DNA from 3 places in the Pararhizobium sp. PWRC1-1 genome. Region 3 is predicted to be linked to each of the others. Evidence: riboswitches for the same ligand, from Rfam matches in the RefSeq annotation. Region 3 holds a riboswitch; each other region holds the start of a gene.
What was found. A riboswitch is a leader RNA that binds a small molecule or an ion and turns the genes downstream of it on or off. The one in region 3 is predicted to bind cobalamin.
Positions count from the first base shown of each region.

Region 1: another riboswitch for cobalamin. It lies ahead of ACP7E0_RS11940 (aromatic ring-hydroxylating oxygenase subunit alpha); the one in region 3 lies ahead of bluB (5,6-dimethylbenzimidazole synthase).
Region 2: another riboswitch for cobalamin. It lies ahead of ACP7E0_RS30325 (ABC transporter substrate-binding protein); the one in region 3 lies ahead of bluB (5,6-dimethylbenzimidazole synthase).

Region 1 covers NZ_JAFCXE010000006.1:119,574-123,635, reverse strand. The annotation lists gene ACP7E0_RS11955 (L-threonylcarbamoyladenylate synthase) at 1-124, opposite strand, end outside; gene ACP7E0_RS11950 (diguanylate cyclase domain-containing protein) at 350-1,411, shown strand; gene ACP7E0_RS11945 (DUF6656 family protein) at 1,412-2,017, opposite strand; cobalamin riboswitch at 2,373-2,571, shown strand; gene ACP7E0_RS11940 (aromatic ring-hydroxylating oxygenase subunit alpha) at 2,695-3,945, shown strand; gene ACP7E0_RS11935 (2Fe-2S iron-sulfur cluster-binding protein) at 3,947-4,062, shown strand, end outside.
Region 2 covers NZ_JAFCXE010000029.1:15,298-19,359, forward strand. The annotation lists gene ACP7E0_RS30315 (ABC transporter ATP-binding protein) at 1-36, opposite strand, end outside; gene ACP7E0_RS30320 (FecCD family ABC transporter permease) at 33-1,073, opposite strand; gene ACP7E0_RS30325 (ABC transporter substrate-binding protein) at 1,070-2,062, opposite strand; cobalamin riboswitch at 2,347-2,584, opposite strand; gene ACP7E0_RS30330 (zinc-binding dehydrogenase) at 2,589-2,900, shown strand; gene ACP7E0_RS30335 (SDR family oxidoreductase) at 3,052-3,756, opposite strand; gene gcvA (transcriptional regulator GcvA) at 3,861-4,062, shown strand, end outside.
Region 3 covers NZ_JAFCXE010000007.1:172,854-176,915, reverse strand. The annotation lists gene ACP7E0_RS13550 (phytanoyl-CoA dioxygenase family protein) at 1-469, shown strand, start outside; gene ACP7E0_RS13545 (SDR family oxidoreductase) at 558-1,379, shown strand; cobalamin riboswitch at 1,423-1,633, shown strand; gene bluB (5,6-dimethylbenzimidazole synthase) at 1,678-2,370, shown strand; gene ACP7E0_RS13535 (DUF2865 domain-containing protein) at 2,371-3,516, opposite strand; gene ACP7E0_RS13530 (acyl-homoserine-lactone synthase) at 3,694-4,062, opposite strand, start outside.

The sequences.
Region 1 (4,062 bases), on a different contig from region 3:
CGTCGGCCGCCAGCCCATAGACCGTCTCGGTCGGGATCGCCACCGGCAGGCCTTCGCCCAACGTCTCGCAGGCAATCGCCAAGGCGCGGTCCGGTTCGGTCCGTGTGTCTATGATCAGCGCCATCAAGCTTCCAAACGTCAATGCGCCCCTCTTGAAAAGGCAGGCAGGCGCTCCGGGTTTCCTTTACAGGGCCAGGCCGGGCGTTGCCAAGCGCATTCGAGGGCCGCCGTCAATTGTGCCTGTTCGCTACATCCGGCGTTAAGGTTTCTTAAAATGCGACAGTTCCAGTTAGCGGCGGGGAAAGTTGCCTATGCTAGCTGTCCGATCCTGCACATAGCCGGAGCCCTTATGGCCAACAAGAAATCCATGCCGAACGACCTTGCCCTGCGCATCGCCACCGCCATGCACCAGATGGGCATCGACGCCATTCCGAGGAATTACGAACTCGTCTACGAAGCCTATGGCGGCGCCAATCCGGACTTGGTTCGCGAGTTCATCGCGCTTGGCAAATACAAGTCGCAATCGGCGCTCGACGAACTTGGCCGCAAATATCTGCCGCATCACCATGAGGCAAGCGTGCTGGCGCGATCGACGACGATCGTGCGCGACGAGATGAGCAATTTCATGAACCTCTTGTCGCGCGAAAAAGACCAACTCGATGATTACGGGCGGCTGATCAGCGAGGCGACAAAAGCGCTGGTGGTTTCCGACGACGCGAGTCAGGCCGCGCTTGCCACTTCCATCCAGGCGCTGAAGCGGGCCACCGAACGGCAGGTGTCGCACAATGCCGAACTGGAGCAGAGCGTCACCGCGCAGTCCACCGTCATCGCCGGTGTCCAGAAAGATCTTGCCGACTTCGAAGCACGGAAGTTTTCGGATACGGTGACGGGGCTTGCCAATCGCCGTGCCTTCAACAAGGCGCTCGCCAAGGTCTATGCCGATCCCGATCTGCCGCTTGCCTGTGGCATCGCCATTGCCGAACCGGATACCAGCCGGCGCCTGTCGGCAGAACAGGCGGCCGCATTGGCTGAACCGCTGGCCCGGCATATCGGCGGCATTATCCAGCAGGCTTTTCCCTCAAGCGAACTGGTCGCCCGTTTTGACGGCACCCGCTTCGGTTTTCTGGTCAACGCAGGCGGGGAGCGGGAAGTGGTGCGGCTTGTGGCACTTTTGCGCTCGGCCTTGCGCGGCACGCATTTCAAACATCCAAAGACCGGACGCGACCTCGGCTGTGTGACGCTGTCGGTGGGCATTTGTATGTCGGACGACGCCGGCAACGCCTTCGATCTCGTCAATACGGCCGAAAAAGCGCTCGCCAGGGCGCAGGGCAAGGGCGGAGACCAGACGATCGTTCATGGAGCCGAAAACGAGCAACCGCCCGGACGCGACTGGCTGATCTACAAGCAGTGATCAGAGGCTGCTGATGATCTTGCGGAGCTGTTCGTTGCGGGCGCCGAGCAGAAGCACGTTCTTCAGCGCTTCCTTCGGATCGCGGGTGCGAAACAACAGCCCGTTGTCATGCACCGCACGGTTGACCGTCAACTTGCCTGCTTCGGCGTCCATCTCGGTTGCGACAGCGAAATACATCCGTGCGTAACCGAGCTTGATCTTCTCAAAAAAATGCTGGTCGTCGCCGATATCGGAGAAGAAATTGGCAATGTAGAACGACCAGCGGACATCCTCGAACTTGGCAAATTTCGTCCGCGCGGCCGTCACATGACAATAGCCGAGATGCGGGCTACCCGCGAGTGTGCGGTGAAAAAGCATCTTCGGGAAGCGGATCGAGCGATGGAAGCCGTTGATCCGGTCATGGGTGACCGTGCCGGCGGCCTCGAGTTTCCTGCCGGTGCGGGTGGCCACTTCCTGGTACGTCAGGTAGCGCTTTTCGGTCGGACTCCATTCCTGCTGGTGGCGGTTGATCCGGCCCGTGCGCAGGAATTCCGTATAGATCGCAGCCTTCGGTGATTGAACTGGCTGCTTGATCGCGGCGGCATCGAAATATCTCAGGTTTGACATCGGCCTGTACCAGACTGTGGCGGAGTGCGGGTAAAGCACACCGGCGCGTAATCGCTTGTGAAACGAAGCTATCGCGTTATGGTTAATGCAGTCTTGCCAGGCGCCAACCTTTTCCCTCGGTCGTTTGGCAAGGGCAGCGGCCGTATCTGTCTCGCGGGATGTCGCAAAGAGGCTGCGTCTTGGCCGATTGCCGAAGCGTTGTGCGGAAAACCGGACTTTTGCTTCAAATTCAGCAGATCATATTGTTTATGCTTATAAAATAGCCAGATTGACCATGGCTCCAAGCAATATGTTCCGTGTCGTCATTCTGGAATCGGATGTCGTTAATTGGCGGCTGTTTTTTCGAGCGTGAGGATTAGATGAAGACACTCAAGGTGCCGCCTTTATAGGGAAGGGCGGAGAATTGGGAAGCCGGTCGAAATCCGGCGCTGCCCCCGCAACGGTGGTGGAGTGAAACCTCGGCAAAAGGCCACTGGAGAAATCCGGGAAGGCGCCGGGATCGTCCGCAAGGACAGCTCCAGAGCCCGGAAACCAGCCTTGTGATGAAATTGATATCTGGGTTGCGGCGGGCAGCCGGAAGGAGAACCACTGTAACCACGCGCTCTCCCGGCGCGCCGGCGGTTCCTTTCCTGTCTGCTGCAACTTTCAAAAAAGTTGGCGAGCACAAGGAAATGACCATGGATCTCCGCAGTGAAGTCCTCCGCACATTGAAGAACCGGCGCGACACCCACAGTCTCGAACAGGCCTTCTACACCGATCCCGATCTCTACAGGCTCGATATGGAGGAGATCTGGTACAAGGACTGGCTGTTCATCGGCCATGACTGCGAAATCCCGAAATCCGGCAATTATTTCACCGTGCAGGTCGGCGAGTATCCGGTCGTCATCGTCCGCGACCGCTCAGGCACCGTCCGGGCGCTGCACAATTCCTGCCGCCATCGCGGCTCGCGCGTCTGCGCCGGTGCCAAGGGCTCGTCGGCCAAGCTTGTCTGTCCCTATCACCAGTGGACTTACGAGCTGGACGGCAAGCTGCTTTTTGCCCGCCAGATGGGCGAGGATTTCGACAAGAACCAGCATGGTCTGAAACCGATCCATTGCGAAACCATCGGCGGCTACATCTTCATCTGCCTTGCTGAAGAGGCCATGGATTTCAAGCCCATGCGCGACATGGTCTCGTCCTATGTCACACCGCACAATCTCAAGGACACCAAGGTCGCTTTCGAGAGCACCATCATCGAGAAGGGCAACTGGAAGCTCGTCTGGGAAAACAACCGCGAGTGCTACCACTGCGCGGCAAACCACCCCGAACTTTGCCGCACCTATCCGGAAGCCCCGACGGCCACCGGCGTGCAGGGCGCCAAGGATGATCCGATTATCGCCGCTCATTGGGCACATTGCGAATCGTCCGGCCTGCCGAGCGAATTCAAGATGGATCACAAAGGCCAGTTCCGCGTCGCCCGCATGCCGCTGATCGAGGGGGCTGAAAGCTACACCATGTCCGGCAAACGCGCCGTCAAGCGCCAGCTTTCCGACGATGTCAGTCAGTCCCATATTGGCACGCTGCTCTTGTTCCACTATCCGAGCACCTGGAACCATGTGCTGGCCGACCACGCCATCACCTTCCGCGTCCTGCCGCTTGGTCCCGAACTCACCCAGGTGACCACCAAATGGCTGGTGCACAAGGATGCCGTCGAGGGTGTGGACTACAATCTCGAAGAACTGACGCATGTCTGGACCGAAACCAACGACCAGGACCGCCAGATCGTCGAGGAAAACGCCTTCGGCATCCGCTCTCCCGCCTATCAGCCCGGTCCCTATTCGCCGGAACACGAAGGTGGGGTCATGCAGTTCGTCGAATGGTACACCAACTTCCTGGCTGATCGCCTGCAGGGCAGTTCCATCTCCACCCCTCTGGTTCGGGTTGCCTGACATGACGATTGCTTCATCCTTCCGGCACTTCGACGAACTGCAGCCGTTCAATGACCGCCAGCAGCTCCTGGAATGCATTTCCGTCACCGCCGAAGGGCCGGATGTAATGACATTCGG
Region 2 (4,062 bases), on a different contig from region 3:
CGTCGCCCAGTGCACATCTTGGACCGAAATGCTCATACGGGTCTCCTCGCCTTGCAAAGGATCAAGGCAAATGCGGGGGCGCCGAACAGGGCAGTCACGACCCCGATGGGCAAGATTTGCTGCGGGATGATGATCCGCGAAACGATATCCGCCACGACCATGAAGATGGCGCCGATCATTGCTGTTGCGGGCAGAAGGCGAATATGACCCGGTCCGACCAGGAAGCGCGCTGCGTGGGGGATGACGAGGCCGACAAAGCCGATCGAGCCGACAATGCTGACCATGGTTGCAGTCAAAAGTGCCGTGACACCCAGAAGGACAATGCGGACCCGGGCAACAGGAATGCCGAGTGCTGCGGCAGCATCGGTGCCGAACGTAAACGCGTCGAGCGCGCGCGCATAGAACATGCACAGCACAAAGCCCATGATCGCCACCGGTCCTGCCAGGTAGACATCGGGCCAGCGCACACCGGAAAGACTGCCAAGCAGCCAGAACATCACGCCGCGCGCCTGTTCGGCATTGGCTGACGTGGTGACGATATAGGAGGTCAGTGCGTTGAACAGCTGTGACCCCGCCACCCCGGCAAGAATGATCCGGTCAGCCCCTCCCCCTGCCCCGGTGGCGAGCAGAGACACGAATAGAAAAGCAATCACCGCACCGATAAACGCCCCGGCAGACAATGTTAAAACACCATAACCAAGACCGAGGATCATCACCGCAACGGCGCCTGTCGATGCACCGGCGGAAACCCCCAGAACGTATGGCTCCGCCAGCGGATTGCGCAGCAGGGCCTGCAGGATCGCGCCAGAAAGCGCTAGCGCAACGCCCGAACTCGCCGCAACCAGCGCCCGGCTCAGACGGTAGTCCCAGATGATGCCCTCATGAATGCGGCTCAGCTCGAACCCGGTTCCGAACAGGCGGTTGCCGACTGCTTTGACAGTCGTACCGATCGGAATGGAGATTTCACCGATTGACACCGCAAGGCTGACGGCAAAACCCAACACAAGGATGGAAAGAATGCAGAGCGCGGCAAGCGCTCCCCATCCCTGCCGGGTCATCAGACCTTGGCTCATTTCGCCAGACCGAACGACTTGATGCCGGCAGCAAGAATTTCAAGACCGTCGATCGTTCGAATGGTCGGGTTCATCGACTGCGCGTCCATCTCGACGAAATGCTTGTTCTTGACGGCGTCAAGCTGGCTGGTAACCGGATCCTTTTCGAGGAAGTCGATCTTGACCTTCGGATCGTCAGCCGAATACCGGCGGCGATCCATCGTCGCAATGACGATCACCGCAGGATTGGCCTGGGCGATCGTTTCCCAGCCCACCAGCGGCCACTCCTCTTCGGTGGTGACGACATTCTTTGCGCCAAGCGTCTTCAGGATATAGGCCGGCGCGCTGTTCTTGCCGGCGATAAAGGCATCGCCTTGCACTTCCTTGCTGGAGAACCAGAACGCGATCGGCAGGTCTTTGCTCGATCCGCCAAGCGATGCAACCGCATCAGCCTCGCGCTTTTTCAAGGTGGCGATCAATGCATCGCCGCGATCCTGAATATCAAAGATCTGCGCTAACTCACTGATTTCATGATAGATCAGGCCCATCGTGAAGAGTTCCTTGCGCACGCCGTCGCCGCCATCGGTGTTGACCTTGGCCACGCAATCGGCGGGAGAAACATAGGTCTTGATACCCAGCTCTGCAAACTGCTCGCGCTTGCCGACAGATCCTTGCGTGCCGACATGCCATTCGAACTCGGCTGCGACCAGATCCGGCTCCTGGCCGGCGACGGATTCGAAGCTTGGATCATTGTCGGCCAAGCGCTTGATCGATTTGTTGACCGCCGCATAGGCCGGCAATACCGGCCCAACCCAGACGGCCGTTCCGACGATTTTGTCGGCAAGCCCGAGCGAATAGAGGATTTCGGTCATGCCCTGACCGATGGAAACCGTCTTTCCTGGCGCCTTTTCAAAGGTGACCGGTTGGCCGCAATTGGTAATCGTCAGCGGATAGGTGGTCGATGCGGCATTGGATTGCGGGGCAAGGGCGGCTGCCGAAAGCGCCGCCATAGAAAACAAGACAGCGCGCGAAACGTAGCGATTCATGAAGATCCTCGTATTAAGAGTCTGGCAAGTGCCCGTCCGGGCCTGACCAGCGATAGGTGAAAAGGTAGCCGGCATGCGGCAGAGCAAACGGCAAAACATGCAAGACACATGCGGTCACGGCTCATGCGCCGCAGAGAACTAACAATGCCGGTGTGCTACGCGGGGGAGGGAAATTGAAGGCGCTACGCCAATGGAAACGTCGAAAATCGTCATCTCATGCTCCTCTCCGGACAACCCCGTCCGGGATGGTGGACACTGTTTTGACGGCAGGTCTCCTGGCTCGCGAATGTGCACCGAATATCTGCCTTCCCGCACCTCGGTACAGTGGCATGACCATCCCGAAGGAGGTCACAAGGATATATCGGCAATCCGCTTACAGTTGCGGGGGCAGCCACGGTTTTGGCCCCATATAGGTCATCCGCACCGTGTTCCCTATTAATCCCGTCGGGAGTCATCCCTCCGGAAACCGTCCCGATCACTTAGAGGACGCATGATCTCGCCGTCAAGAATTCGTTTGTTGGCGGCCAGGACATTTCTCAGGACTGTTGGTGAGCGTCCGCAATCAAGGCGTGCAATTGGGGTTCCAATCCAAGCCGATAGTCGGCGGCGATTGGTGGACGTACTCAGGACCCGGGAGGACAGGATAGAGCGATCTTCAAAGCTCTTTTCCCTGATCGGCTCTGGCAAACTCTCGGTCGAAATCGCTGCGGTCTTTCCTCTGTCAGAAGGCGCGTCGGCTCATCGTCTGCTGCAGGAGAGATCCGCGATCGGGAAGATACTTCTTTGCGTCGCGGAGAGCTGAGACAGCTGTTGCCAATGCCCGCACGCTTTCCGGTGCCTTCTGCCTTTTGCGGCCGGTATCAGTGAAAATGGCTGTTCTCAGCGTTGAGAACAGCCATTTTCGTGAATTGTCGAATGACTTGCCGAAATCCATTCGTGTCGATGGGGTTGATTTAGACGGACCGTGTGAGGCCACCGTCGACACGAATATTCTGCCCGGTGATATACCCTGCCCCATCCGAGGCCAGGAATGCGATCGTTGCCGCAATTTCCTCGCTCTTGCCGTATCGCTGCATCGGCACATTATTCCGTCGCGCGTCCGTCGCGGGCAGGCTGTCGATCCATCCCGGAAGGACGTTGTTGATCCTGATATTGTCCTTGGCGTAGGTGTCCGCGAAAATCTTCGTGTAGGCGGCAAGACCGGCCCGGAATACGGCCGATGTGGGGAACATTTCGGATGGCTCGAACGCCCATGCGGTCGAGATGTTGATGATGGAGCCGGATTGCTGTTTCTGCATGACCGGTGTGACGAGCCGAACCGCGCGGACAACGTTGAGCAGGTAGGTGTCCAAGCCCTTGTGCCAATCGTCATCGGATATATCGAGGATCGGTGCGCGGCGACCGTGGCCCGCGCTGTTGACGAGCACATCAATACGGCCCCAGTTGGAGATGGCCAAATCAACCAGTCTCTTCAAATCTTCATTAGATTGATTGGATCCGGTTATGCCGACGCCTCCCAGTTCGGCTGCGAGTTTTTCGCCTTTACCGGACGACGACAGAATTGCCACTTTGTAACCGTCCGTAGCGAGCTTACGGGCGGCTTCAGCCCCCATGCCGCTACCGCCCGCCGTGATGACCGCGATCTTTTCATTTGCCATTTGATGTCCCTTCAAAAGCGCTATGCCGATTCCGGTAAGTTGACACAGGAGGAAGCAGAAGACTAAGCAGAAAGATATAGTCCTGCCTGTAGGAAAACTATTGAATGCTTGGCGCACGCGGACCTTACCGTTACCCACCTCTCAATGCGCTTCGGATGTTTGAGAGCGCTGCGCGGCATTTGAATTTTCGGGTCGCTTCAGAAGAGCTTTGCGTCACTCAAGGTGCCGTCGCCCAGCAGGTGCGGGCGCTTGAGGATTCGCTCGGCGTTAAGCTGTTCGACCGGCTTCCCCGGACACTCGCTTTGA
Region 3 (4,062 bases):
GGGCTATCTGGCGCTGAAGCGCCAGGAGTTTCGCGACTATTTCAATCGCAACCATGTGCAGCTGCCCCTGTCGAAGGGGGATCTGGTCTTCTTCAATCCGGCACTCTTCCATGCGGCCGGAACCAACCGTTCCGAGGGTATCAAGCGTGTTGCAAACCTTTTGCAGGTTTCCTCCGCGTTCGGCCGGGCCATGGAAACCGTCAATCGGGAGCGCATGAGCGCCGTGCTCTATCCGGCCTTGAAGGCAATGCTTGCGGACGGCCGGCTGTCTGGCGGTGAAGCCGCTTGCGCCATCGCATCCTGTGCCGAGGGCTATTCCTTCCCGACCAATCTCGACCGGGACCCGCCCGTTGGCGGGCTTGCCCCGAAGACGCAGGCGCAGCTGATGCATGAAGCGCTGTCGGGTGGCTGGGAGGAGGCCGCCTTTAGCGCGGCGCTTGCAGCTCAGTCGGAGAAGAAGCTCAGCTAACGGAACCATATCCTACAATTTGAACTCCTGCCCGAATGCCGGGCGGGAGTTTTTTGGCATCGGCGACATCAAAAACGGAGGAAAAACAATGAGCAATGACTATGGCCGCCTGGACGGCAAGATCGCGATCGTGACCGGTGGTACGCAAGGGCTGGGGGCGGCGATCGCGACGCTGTTTGCCGAGCGCGGCGCGGCAGGCATCGTGATTTGTGGCCGCAATGCCGCCAAGGGCGAGGCCAAGGCCGCCGAAATCGGCAAGGCCACCGGCACCAAGGTCGTCTATGTGCAGGCCGATCTCGAACGGGTGGAGGATGCGCGCAAGGTGGTGGCCGCCTGCGACACGGAATTCGGCCGGGTCGATGCGCTGGTGAATGCCGCGGCGATCACCGACCGCGGCACGATCCTCGATACCAGCCCGGAACTGTTCGACCGGATGTTCGCCGTCAATGTGCGCGCACCATTTTTCCTGATGCAGGAGGCGATCAACGTCATGCGCCGGGAGAAGATCGAGGGAACCATCGTCAATATCGGCTCGATGTCGGCCAAGGCCGGCCAGCCGTTCATTGCAGCCTATTGCGCCTCCAAGGGGGCTTTGGAAACGCTGACCAAGAACACCGCCTACGCTGTGCTGCGTAACCGGATCCGCGTCAATGGCCTCAACATCGGCTGGATGGCGTCGGAAGGCGAGGATCGTATCCAGCGCGAATATCATGGTGCGGCCAGCGACTGGCTGGAGAAGGCAGCGGCAAGCCAGCCCTTCGGCCGTCTGGTCGATCCGGCCGAGGTGGCGCGTGCCTGCGCCTATCTGGCTTCCGGTGAATCCGGTCTGATGACCGGCTCGGTGATCTGCTTCGATCAGTCGATCTGGGGCGCCTATGACGGTTCGCCGCATCCGGTCGCGGCCATGTGATGAGATCATGGTGGGCCGCCTTGCATTTGGCGGCCCACCATGTCCATATCGTCTCGTTCAGGTGCCTGCGTTAGCGGGAGAATCGGGAATCCGGTGAAAATCCGGGACGTGCCCAGCGCTGTAACGGGGACGGCTTTGCATAGATGAATCTTGAGATTTTTCAGGATTATGCCACTGGATCTTCATCTGATCCGGGAAGGTTGCAAAGCCGGTTGATCCGCAGTCAGAAGACCGGCCTGACGAGATAGACCAAACCTGCGCGGACGGCGGGAGGTTTCGCATTGTTGGGGATCAAACGATGCAGATTGAACCGCAAGACCGCCTTGTGAGGGCGGACGCATTTTCATCGGACGAGCGCGCCGCCGTCTACCGCGCCATCGAAACCCGCCGCGACGTGCGCGACCAGTTCCTGCCGCAGCCTTTGCCGGGCGACGTGATCGCGCGGCTGCTTGCCGCCGCCCACAGCGCGCCTTCTGTCGGTTTCATGCAGCCATGGAACTTCATTGTCGTCCGTGACGAGGACCGCCGCGCCCGTGTCTTCAAGGCCTTTCAGCGGGCCAACGAGGAAGCCGCGCTGATGTTTGAGGGCGAGGCGCAGGACAAATACCGGTCGCTGAAGCTCGAAGGTATCCGCAAGGCGCCTGTCAGCATCTGTGTGACCTGTGATCCGACCCGTGCAGGAAAGGTCGTTCTTGGCCGGACGCACAATCCGCGCATGGATGCGTTTTCCACCGTCTGCGCCGTGCAGAACCTGTGGCTTGCCGCGCGCGCCGAAGGTGTCGGCGTCGGCTGGGTCAGCATTTTCCACGAGCACGATATCAAGGACGTTCTCGGCATTCCCGATCATATCGAGATCATCGCCTGGCTGTGCCTCGGTTACGTCGATAGGCTGTATTCAGAGCCGGAACTGGCCGTCAAAGGCTGGCGACAGCGGTTGTCCCTTGACGATCTGGTATTCGAGGACGCCTGGGGCGTCAGACAAAGCGAATGATCAGTTGGTCTGCTGCTGCTGGTAGCCTGGGCCAGCGGGATGCCTGAGGTCGATCGAGGTTTCCTGCGAGGGCAGGAAGCTTGGACCGACGACGCGAACCTTGTTATCCTGCGGATTGTAGGGCCGGTCGGCGACGGTGCTCTTTGCCTGCGTGCCATCCGCCTTTTTAGCGCGAAGATCGACGACGCCCTTGCCGTTGCCGGGTGTACTCTGCTGGATGGCGGTTTGTCCCACCGGACGGCAGCCGCATTGGCCGGGTTGGCTGAGATCGCGGGTCTTGTAAGCGAAAGCTGTCGGCAGTTCGGCATAGGGCTCGCCGGTCGCGGCGGAGACCATCTGATCCGTCTCTTCCGTCGTCAGCGCATGATAGTAGAGCGTTGTTTCCGTTCCGGGGCAACGCCGCTGGCAGGTTTCGGCATCGCGCGCGAAATCGGCGGGCGATGAATTCGACGAGATCGGGAAGAACGCCCCGTCACAGGTGCGCACGCAAAGTGTCCGCAGGCTGCCGGGATAGTCCGCGCCCGGCCCAAATCCGTCATACGGCCCGAAATTGTCATGCGGCCCAAAACTATCGGGCTGCATCCTGAAATCGGTGACATCAGCCCCCTGCTGGTCCCGGTAGTCTTCGCTGACCGGCGGCAGGTCCTCAAGGATATTGCGATGGGTTTCGGGTTCCTCGACCGCAGCCCTCAAGACTTCGTCCTGTTCCTCGTCACAGCGATTGACAGCGAGCGCTGCATGGATGCGCCGCCGGGTCATCTCGCTGGCGCCGCCCTCCAGGAGATTTTGCCTGCGGGCTTTGAGCGTTTCGAGGTCCATTTCCATTTGCGAGATTTCTTCAGCCAAGCTCTGGCAGGCATCCTCGTTTGGGCCCCCGACAACGATCATGCTTCCGGAACTGCATCCCATCCGCCGGAGATCGCTGCGGGCCTGGCGCAAATCAAGGTTCTGGCGTGAGATTGCTCCGGTATAATCACGCAGATTGGCGTTGGAGGCGACGATCTTCGGCAGGCTGGCAAGGTCGGCATTCAGGCGTTCGCACACCGTCGAGGCATTGGCGGTGGCTGCCATGACCAGAAGGAGCGGCGCAATACGCGCTGCGAAGGATACCGAACGGAAAACCACGTATTTCTCTCGCCTGAGCATGCCGGCGTTCTGCCGGGTGCACGGGAACATCCCGCACACTCTGACTTTTGCCTATCATACCGCCATTCGAGGGGGCTGCAACGCAGTCCGCTCACCAGCGTTAACGATGCCGGTACGAAATGAACCGGGCGCGGCGGAAGAGCCACAATCGTCGGCTCTTGTGCCAGAGAGACCATTTCAAGCGGCCCTGGCCATTTCAAGCGACATCGGCCGCTCCAGCACGGATCCGCCGATTTCGGCGACGGTCTTCATCCTGTCCAAAAGGTCAGTCGTGACTTCCCAGGCAACGGCGACGGCATAGACAGAGCCGATCCGCTGCGGCTCGCCTATCCGTTCGCCGGGGCATCCCATCCGCCGGAACATCCGCTCGAGGAAGACATCGGTGACAGTGACGATATGGCTGAGTCCGGAGGACAACCCCAGTTCGCCGACGCCGCACATCAACTCTGCCGCTGCGATCGTCACCTGGTTCGAGCCGCGATCCTGCGAGATGGTCGGATCGATGCAGAACCGGCTGGACTCCCAGACGGAGGCGCTGCGCACCTG